Regions from separate parts of the Enterobacter sp. TMH.L2 genome, predicted to be linked through region 2. Evidence: predicted binding sites of a transcription regulator. Region 2 holds the regulator's gene; each other region holds the start of a gene.

Region 1 (3,111 bases), 400 kb from region 2:
ATATTTTCTTTTTGAAACTCAATGTGCGCATTTGTAGCACTTTCAGGCTAGCGAAACGGTTTCATGGATGGAAAGATGCCTGACAGATACAGAAAGACACCAAACTATCATCAATAGTTCCGTAAAGAATTATTGACGGCAGTGGCAGGTGTCCATAAAAACCACAATGAGGGTAATAAATAATGATGAAGCGCAATATTCTGGCAGTGGTTATCCCTGCTCTGCTGGTAGCCGGTGCAGCTAACGCTGCAGAAATCTACAACAAAGACGGCAACAAAGTTGATCTGTACGGTAAAGCGGTAGGTCTGCACTATTTCGCTAAAGACAATGGCGCACATAGCCCAAATGGCAATGGTGACCAGACTTACGCTCGTCTGGGCTTCAAAGGCGAAACCCAGATCAACAGCCAGCTGACCGGCTACGGCCAGTGGGAATATAACTTCAGCGGCCACAACTCTGAAGGCGGTACTGACTCTCAGGCTGACAACAAAACTCGTCTGGCCTTCGCTGGTCTGAAATTCGGTGACGCAGGCTCCTTCGACTACGGTCGTAACTATGGCCTGGTTTACGATGCAATCGGCGTGACCGATATGCTGCCAGAATTTGGTGGTGATACCGCCAATAGCGACAACTTCTTCTCCAGCCGTAACGGTGGCCTGGCCACTTACCGTAACCACAGCTTCTTCGGCCTGGTTGACGGTCTGGACTTCGGCGTTCAGTACCTGGGTAAAAACGATCGTGGAAACAACAGCGCTGACGATATCATCCGTTCAAACGGTGACGGCTGGGCGACCTCCGCAAGCTACACCGCTGATGGTTTCGGTGTTGTCGGCGCATACGGCGCGGCTAACCGTCTGGCAACGCAGAACAATCTGAAATACGGCAACGGCAACGGTAAAGCTGAGCAGTGGGCAACCGGTCTGAAATATGACGCAAACAACATCTACCTGGCCGCGCTGTACGGTGAAACCCACAACGCAACTCGCCTGAAAATCAACGGCACAAAAGGCTACCTGAACAAAACTCAGGACTTCTCCGTTGTGGCACAGTACCAGTTCGATTTCGGCCTGCGTCCATCCATCGCTTACTACAAATCTAAAGCGAAAGATGTTGAAGGTATCGGCAGCGAAGACTACATCAACTACATTGATATCGGCGCAACCTACTACTTCAACAAAAACATGTCTACCTACGTTGACTACCAGATCAACCAGCTCGACAAAAACAACAAGCTGGGTGTAGGTTACGACGACACCGTTGCGGTTGGTATTGTTTACCAGTTCTAATTTCAGCCATTTGTTTGTCTGAAATGTTTAAAAACAGGGCTTCGGCCCTGTTTTTTTGTGGCAAAAAAGTAGAATAAACCCGATGTTATCGCTAACCGTCTCTTTTTGTCGCAAACGGTTGGCAATTCGTAAAACAGCAGTTAACCTGAAAGCGATTTCCCCCGATATCACTAATGGAACCCGTCATGTTTGAGAACATTACCGCTGCCCCTGCCGATCCTATACTTGGTCTGGCTGACCTGTTTCGCGCCGACGACCGTCCAACCAAAATTAACCTCGGCATCGGGGTCTATAAGGACGAGACCGGTAAAACCCCTGTCCTGACCAGCGTGAAGAAAGCTGAACTTTATCTGCTGGAAAATGAGACCACCAAAAACTATCTGGGCATTGATGGTATTCCAGAGTTTGGCCGCTGCACGCAAGAGCTGCTGTTCGGCAAAAACAACGCGCTTATTGCCGACAAACGCGCCCGTACGGCGCAAACCCCAGGCGGGACCGGTGCGCTGCGCGTTGCCGCTGATTTCCTGGCGAAAAACACCTCAGCAAAACGCGTCTGGGTGAGTAACCCAAGCTGGCCTAACCACAAAAGCGTGTTTAACGCCGCTGGCCTGGAAGTGAAAGAGTACGCCTATTACGATGCGGAAAATCACAGCCTGGACTTTGATGGCCTGATGGCCAGCCTGCAGGCGGCGGAAGCCGGTGACGTGGTGCTGTTCCACGGCTGCTGCCATAACCCAACCGGGATCGATCCTACCGCCGAACAGTGGAAAACGCTGGCGGAGATGTCGCTGGCCAAAGGCTGGCTGCCGCTGTTTGACTTTGCTTACCAGGGCTTTGCTCGTGGTCTGGAAGAAGATGCCGAAGGCCTGCGTCTTTTCGCTGCCGGCCACAAAGAACTGCTGGTGGCCAGCTCCTACTCCAAGAACTTCGGTTTGTATAACGAACGCGTGGGTGCTTTCACACTGGTTGCCGCCGATGCCGACACCGCTGACCGTTCATTCAGCCAGGTGAAATCGGTTATTCGTGCCAACTACTCCAACCCACCGGCACACGGTGCCTCCGTTGTGGCGACTATTCTGAGCAACGATGCGCTGCGTACCATGTGGGAACAAGAGTTGACCGATATGCGTCAGCGTATTCACCGCATGCGTCAGCTGTTTGTGAATACCCTGCAGGAGAAAGGCGCCAACCGCGACTTCAGCTTCATCATTAACCAGAACGGGATGTTCTCGTTCAGCGGCCTGACCAAAGAACAGGTTCTCCGCCTGCGTGAAGAGTTCGGCGTTTACGCCGTCGCATCTGGCCGTGTTAACGTGGCGGGCATGACGCCGGATAACATGGCGCCGCTGTGCGAAGCCATCGTTGCCGTGCTGTAATAGCCACGCATAGCAAAAGAGCCGCATAAGCGGCTCTTTTTTTATTTGAAACCCGTTTTACCAGACCGGCTGCTCATCCTGCAAAAACGGATTATGCAGGCGCTCGTAACCCAGCGTAGACATTGGGCCGTGGCCGGGAATAAAGGTCACATCATCCCCCAGCGGCAGCAGCTTACGTTTGATCGAATCAATCAACGCCGCATGGTCACCACGCGGGAAATCGCTGCGCCCCACTCCGCCTTTAAAGATAACATCGCCCGAAACCAGTAAACGAGAGGCCGCATCGAAGAAAACGATATGGCCAGGCGTATGCCCCGGACAATGCAACACCTGTAAAGTTACATTCCCTACGGAAACACATTCCCCTTCGTTTAACCAGCGGTCCGGCGTCAAAGGCTGACACTCGTCGAGGCCAAACATCCGGCTTTGCTGCGGCAGTCCCTGCAGCC
Region 2 (3,111 bases):
GGCAGAAATATGTGGTCTGAATATTCGCTGGAAGTGGTTGATGCCGTGGCGCGAAACGGCAGCTTTAGCGGTGCAGCCCAGGAGCTTCATCGCGTGCCTTCTGCCATTAGCTACACGGTGCGTCAGCTTGAAGAGTGGCTGGCCGTGCCGCTGTTTGAACGGCGTCATCGGGACGTTGAGCTGACCGCCGCCGGGGCGTTTTTTCTCAAAGAAGGTCGGTCTGTTATCAAAAAAATGATGGCAACGCGCCAGCAGTGCCAGCAGATAGCCAACGGCTGGCGTGGGCACCTGTCCATTGCGGTAGACAATATCGTTAAACCTGAGCGTACTCGCCAGCTGGTGCTGGATTTTTATCGTCATTTCCCGGATATCGAGTTAAGGGTTTCCCAGGAAGTGTTCAACGGCGTGTGGGATGCGCTTGCCGACGGGCGAGTTGAGGCGGCGATTGGCGCCACGCAGGCTATCCCGGTCGGGGGGCGTTACGCATTTCGGGACATGGGGGCGCTAAGCTGGCGCTGCGTGGTTTCCGCTGACCATCCGCTTGCGAAACGGGAAGGTATTATTCTGGATGATGACATCCGTCCCTGGCCATCCCTTGTGCTGGAAGACACATCCCGTTCGTTACCCAAGCGCATTACCTGGCTGCTGGACAACCAACGCCGCGTGGTGGTGCCGGACTGGGCGTCGGGGGCGGATTGCCTGACGGCGGGATTATGCATTGGTATGGTGCCGACGCACATTGCCCAGCCGTGGCTCGTCAGGGGCGACTGGAAAGAGCTGATGCTGGAGAATCCATTCCCGGACGCGGCCTGCTGCTTAACCTGGCGGCAGGACGATGCTTCGCCCGCTTTGAGCTGGCTGCTGGACTATTTGGGTGACAGTGAGACGATGAATCAGGAGTGGCTGCAGGAGCCGGGTAACACATTCCCGGCCCCCGAAGAGGCTTAGCGGCGGTAATCGCGGAACGGACCGTCGGCCACCGAGCGGCGTTCAATCAGACGAGGATGGACTTCAATCGTCTGCGACTCTTCGCGCTTATTAATGATGCGGTCGAGCAGCATGTTAAACGCCGTTTCGCCCAGGCGCTCTTTCGGCTGGTGGATTGTGGTCAGCGCCGGAGAGAAATAGCGGGCGTTGCGCACGTTGTCATAGCCGATGATAGAAATGTCCTGCGGCACGCGCAGCCCCATTTCGTCTGCGGCGCAAATTGCACCCATCGCCATAATATCGCCGCCGCAGAAAACGGCGGTAGGGCGATGCGGCTGGTTAAGCAGTTGCTGCATGGCGCGATAACCAGACTCTGGTTCGAAATCACCCTGAACCACCCAGTTATCTGGCACTTTGATATTGGCTTCTTCAAGTGCCTTCAGGAACCCTGCATGGCGGCCGCCGCCGGTATTTCGCTCCAGCTGACCCGGAATAGCACCGATATCGCGATGGCCACGTTCAATCAGGTAGCGGCCCGCAAGGTAGCCGCCGTGGAAGGCATTATCGACCACGGAATCGGTAAAGTCCGCACGAGCTTCGCCCCAGTCCATCACCACCATCGGAATATGGCGGTACTCTTCCAGGGTTGAAAGCAGCGTCTCAGGGTATTCGGAACACATGACCAGCAGCCCATCCACGCGTTTTTGCGCCATCATGGACAGGTATGCACGCTGCTTTTCAAAGTTGTTGTGCGCGTTGCCCAGAATCAGGGTGTAGCCCTTGGCGAAACAGCTGTTCTCAACGGATTCAATAATTTCCGCAAAATAAGGGGCTTCGCTTGAGGTAGCAAGCAGGCCGATGGATTTGGTGTGGTTGACCTTCAGGCTGCGAGCCACGGCGCTAGGCGAATAGTGCAGCTCTTTGATGGCTGCCCAGACGGCGTTGCGTGTCTCTTCCGCCACAAAACGGGTCTTGTTAATGACATGTGACACAGTGGTAGTGGAAACGTTTGCGCGCTTCGCTACGTCCTTAATCGTTGCCATTAGATGTCACTCCAGACCATATCGTAAACTCCTGATAACTCATGTGTTAAACGTTTGCCTTCGCTAACTCCTGGGGCAACACGTTGGTTCCAGGCCTGTCGGGGATGCGACATACAGCGGGAGGAGGGCGTTGCCGGGCGATACGCGGTAAATTAGCGAAGGATTTTGGCTTATCCCGGGGCAAAGTGGAAGAGGGAAAACCGATATCTGTGCAAATCCAGCAGGATTTTTATCGCTAATTGTGGGAAAATCACCCCACATACACTTTGTAGGGAAATAAAAGGAGCTTACGATGAGTACCGATCTGAAGTTTTCCGTGGTGACTACGGTTATCGTACTGAGTCTGATTGTTGCCGGGGCGCTAACCGCCGTCCTGCACTGATTTACAAAGGGCCGCTTTCGCGGCCCTTCTCGTATATAGAAGAAAAGCGTTGCTTCCCTCCTTCGTGGTTAACCGCTAAAAATCAGCCTGCCAGGTTTTGCGCAACAAATTCCCAGTTGACCAGCGCCCAGAAGTGGTCGAGATAAACCGGGCGAGCGTTGCGATAATCGATGTAGTAAGCATGTTCCCATACGTCCACGGTCAGCAGCGGTTTTGCTCCGGTTGTTAATGGGGTACCTGCGTTAGAGGTCGAGACGATAGCCAGGCTGCCGTCGCTATTTTTCACCAGCCATGTCCAGCCGGAGCCGAAGTTTTTGATGGCCGCTTCGGTGAACTGCTTTTTAAAGGCTTCCACGCTGCCAAAAGCGTGGTTGATGGCTGCCAGCACGTCACCGGTCGGCTCCCCGCCGGCATTCGGCGCCAGGCAGTGCCAGTAGAACGTATGGTTCCAGACCTGGGCCGCGTTATTGAAGATCCCGCCGTCAGATCCTGTCACGATCTCTTCCAGCGTTTTACCTTCAAACGGGCTGCCTTTGATCAGATTATTCAGGTTAGTGACGTAGGTCTGGTGGTGTTTGCCGTAATGGTATTCGAGGGTTTCGGCTGAGATATGCGGTGCCAGCGCATCTTTGGCATAGGGCAGGGCGGGTAGTTCGAACGACATGGCTTCACTCCTTGTTATTTTGCTTCACAATATAGCTACATTTTGTGTGGTCATAAGGTTAGCAAATTACGAGAGTGCAAAAAAGCGCAATGAAA
Region 3 (3,111 bases), 1.7 Mb from region 2:
GCCGATGGTCATATTGTCACGGGCATAAACGATGGCGTTGGATTTAACGAACTTCGCCACTTTCCAGCAGAACAGCGCGTCATGCAGTTCTTGCTCGGTCGGCTGACGTTTAGTGACTACGCGCAGATCGCCTGCTGTCACCATACCCAAATCACGATCCTGAACCAGTAGGCCGCCATTGACGCGTTTGAAATCGAGGCCAGCCGTGCGTTTCTGCCACTGGCCGCAAACCAGGACGCGAACGTTCTGTTTGGCCGCGGTGATCTTCAGCGCTTCTTCGCTGGCGGAAGGGGCGATAATGACCTCGACGAACTGGCGAGAAATAATGGCCTGTGCGGTTTCTGCATCCAGCTCACGGTTGAAAGCGATGATGCCGCCGAAGGCAGAGGTTGGATCGGTTTTATAAGCCAGATTGTAGGCTTCGAGTACGGAACCGCTGACGGCCACGCCGCAAGGGTTGGCGTGTTTAACGATAACGCAGGCTGGTTCGTCGAACTCTTTCACGCATTCCAGCGCCGCATCGGTATCCGCGATGTTGTTATAGGAGAGCGCTTTGCCCTGAACCTGGGCCGCGGTTGCCACGGATGCTTCTTTGATTTCTTCTTCTATATAGAAGGCGGCCTGCTGGTGGCTGTTTTCGCCATAACGCATATCCTGCTTCTTAATGAAGTTCAGGTTCAGCGTGCGTGGGAATCGCCCGGCAGGATCTTTGCTTTCGCCGTGATAGGCCGGGACCAGGCTACCGAAGTAGTTAGCGATCATACTGTCGTAGGCCGCAGTGTGTTCGAAAGCTTTGATCGCCAGATCGAAACGGGTTTCCAGCGTCAGGGATCCTTCGTTGGCGTCCAGCTCGGCAACGATCGCCTGGTAGTCGCTGCTCTTTACTACGATCGCCACATCTTTATGGTTCTTGGCTGCGGAGCGAACCATGGTTGGCCCGCCAATGTCGATGTTCTCAACGGCATCTTCTAAAGAGCAGCCTTCGCGGGCAACGGTCTGGGCAAATGGATAAAGGTTAACGACGACCATATCAATAGGAGAGATGGCGTGCTCCGCCATGATGGCATCGTCCTGACCGCGACGGCCCAGAATGCCGCCGTGAACTTTCGGGTGCAGCGTTTTGACGCGTCCGTCCATCATCTCCGGGAAACCGGTGTAGTCGGAGACTTCGGTTACCGGCAGGTTTGCTTCTGCCAGCAGGCGGGCGGTTCCGCCGGTGGACAGCAGCTCCACTCCACGTTGGGAGAGGGCCTGAGCGAATTCGACGATACCGGCTTTGTCAGAAACACTGAGCAGTGCGCGGCGTACAGGACGACGTTGTGACATGGTTTTATCCCTTGGCTTTGGTTCGCATATAGAAGAGCGTTAGCTGAATTTTAGTCTTCACCTTAGTTCTGGCGGCGCAGAAAAGGGTAATTGAGGAAAAGAAGAGACGAAAACTCAGCTAACGCCCCCATCGGGGGTGTCCATTTTATCGCGGTGCATTGTAGCGAAAACGTTTGCGTCGCGCTCGCGAATTTTAAGTTCAAATCCGGATTGTGGATAAGTCTGTGTGCAAAAGGGTATAAGGCGGGGTTTTGCTGTGGAATGCAGCAGTCAGTCATTTTTCTGTCATTTTAGTGTTGCAGCGCCGGGAGAACTCCCTATAATGCGCCTCCATCGACACGGAACATGTGAACAACATCACAGAGTAACGGCGGCGATGAGAGTGAAAAATCCTGAAATTAAGGATTGACTCTGAAAGAGGAAAGCGTAATATACGCCACCTCGAGTTAGCAAGCGAAAGCGACTGACTCACTGCTCTTTAACAATTTATCAGACAATCTGTGTGGGCACTCGCAGGATTGATATCTCAGCATCTTCGGATGCAAACAAATATCAAGTCTTGAAGAGTGACTACTGATTTTATAAACAGTTTTAATTCTTTGAGCATCAAACACTTTTAAATTGAAGAGTTTGATCATGGCTCAGATTGAACGCTGGCGGCAGGCCTAACACATGCAAGTCGAGCGGTAGCACAGGGAGCTTGCTCCTGGGTGACGAGCGGCGGACGGGTGAGTAATGTCTGGGGATCTGCCTGATGGAGGGGGATAACTACTGGAAACGGTAGCTAATACCGCATAACGTCGCAAGACCAAAGAGGGGGACCTTCGGGCCTCTTGCCATCAGATGAACCCAGATGGGATTAGCTAGTAGGTGGGGTAATGGCTCACCTAGGCGACGATCCCTAGCTGGTCTGAGAGGATGACCAGCCACACTGGAACTGAGACACGGTCCAGACTCCTACGGGAGGCAGCAGTGGGGAATATTGCACAATGGGCGCAAGCCTGATGCAGCCATGCCGCGTGTATGAAGAAGGCCTTCGGGTTGTAAAGTACTTTCAGCGAGGAGGAAGGCATTAAGGTTAATAACCTTGGTGATTGACGTTACTCGCAGAAGAAGCACCGGCTAACTCCGTGCCAGCAGCCGCGGTAATACGGAGGGTGCAAGCGTTAATCGGAATTACTGGGCGTAAAGCGCACGCAGGCGGTTTGTTAAGTCGGATGTGAAATCCCCGGGCTCAACCTGGGAACTGCATTCGAAACTGGCAAGCTTGAGTCTTGTAGAGGGGGGTAGAATTCCAGGTGTAGCGGTGAAATGCGTAGAGATCTGGAGGAATACCGGTGGCGAAGGCGGCCCCCTGGACAAAGACTGACGCTCAGGTGCGAAAGCGTGGGGAGCAAACAGGATTAGATACCCTGGTAGTCCACGCCGTAAACGATGTCGACTTGGAGGTTGTGCCCTTGAGGCGTGGCTTCCGGAGCTAACGCGTTAAGTCGACCGCCTGGGGAGTACGGCCGCAAGGTTAAAACTCAAATGAATTGACGGGGGCCCGCACAAGCGGTGGAGCATGTGGTTTAATTCGATGCAACGCGAAGAACCTTACCTACTCTTGACATCCAGAGAACTTTCCAGAGATGGATTGGTGCCTTCGGGAACTCTGAGACAGGTGCTGCATGGCTGTCGTCAGCTCGTGTTGTGAAATGTTGGGTTAAGTCCCGCAACGAGCGCAACCCTTATCCTTTGTTGCCAGCGGTTCGGCCGGGAACTCAAAGGAGACTGCCAGTGATA

The links. The regulator PurR, encoded in region 2, represses purine synthesis genes. The targets are predictions, from matches to a motif close to CANGCAAACGTTTGCNTG.
Region 1: ACREYP_RS15140 (amino acid aminotransferase) is a predicted target of PurR. The motif match lies at 1,394-1,411, and genes of this name have one in related genera.
Region 3: purH (bifunctional phosphoribosylaminoimidazolecarboxamide formyltransferase/IMP cyclohydrolase) is a predicted target of PurR. The motif match lies at 1,489-1,506, and genes of this name have one in related genera.

What each region holds. Positions count from the first base shown of each region.
Region 1 is NZ_CP193791.1:3,128,648-3,131,758, forward strand. It holds gene ompF (porin OmpF) at 183-1,286, shown strand; gene ACREYP_RS15140 (amino acid aminotransferase) at 1,472-2,662, shown strand; gene ACREYP_RS15145 (MBL fold metallo-hydrolase) at 2,720-3,111, opposite strand, start outside.
Region 2 is NZ_CP193791.1:2,728,294-2,731,404, reverse strand. It holds gene punR (DNA-binding transcriptional activator PunR) at 10-948, shown strand; gene purR (HTH-type transcriptional repressor PurR) at 945-1,970, opposite strand; gene cydH (cytochrome bd-I oxidase subunit CydH) at 2,263-2,352, shown strand; gene sodB (superoxide dismutase [Fe]) at 2,435-3,016, opposite strand.
Region 3 is NZ_CP193791.1:4,395,529-4,398,639, reverse strand. It holds gene purH (bifunctional phosphoribosylaminoimidazolecarboxamide formyltransferase/IMP cyclohydrolase) at 1-1,326, opposite strand, end outside; rRNA gene ACREYP_RS21040 (16S ribosomal RNA) at 1,945-3,111, shown strand, end outside.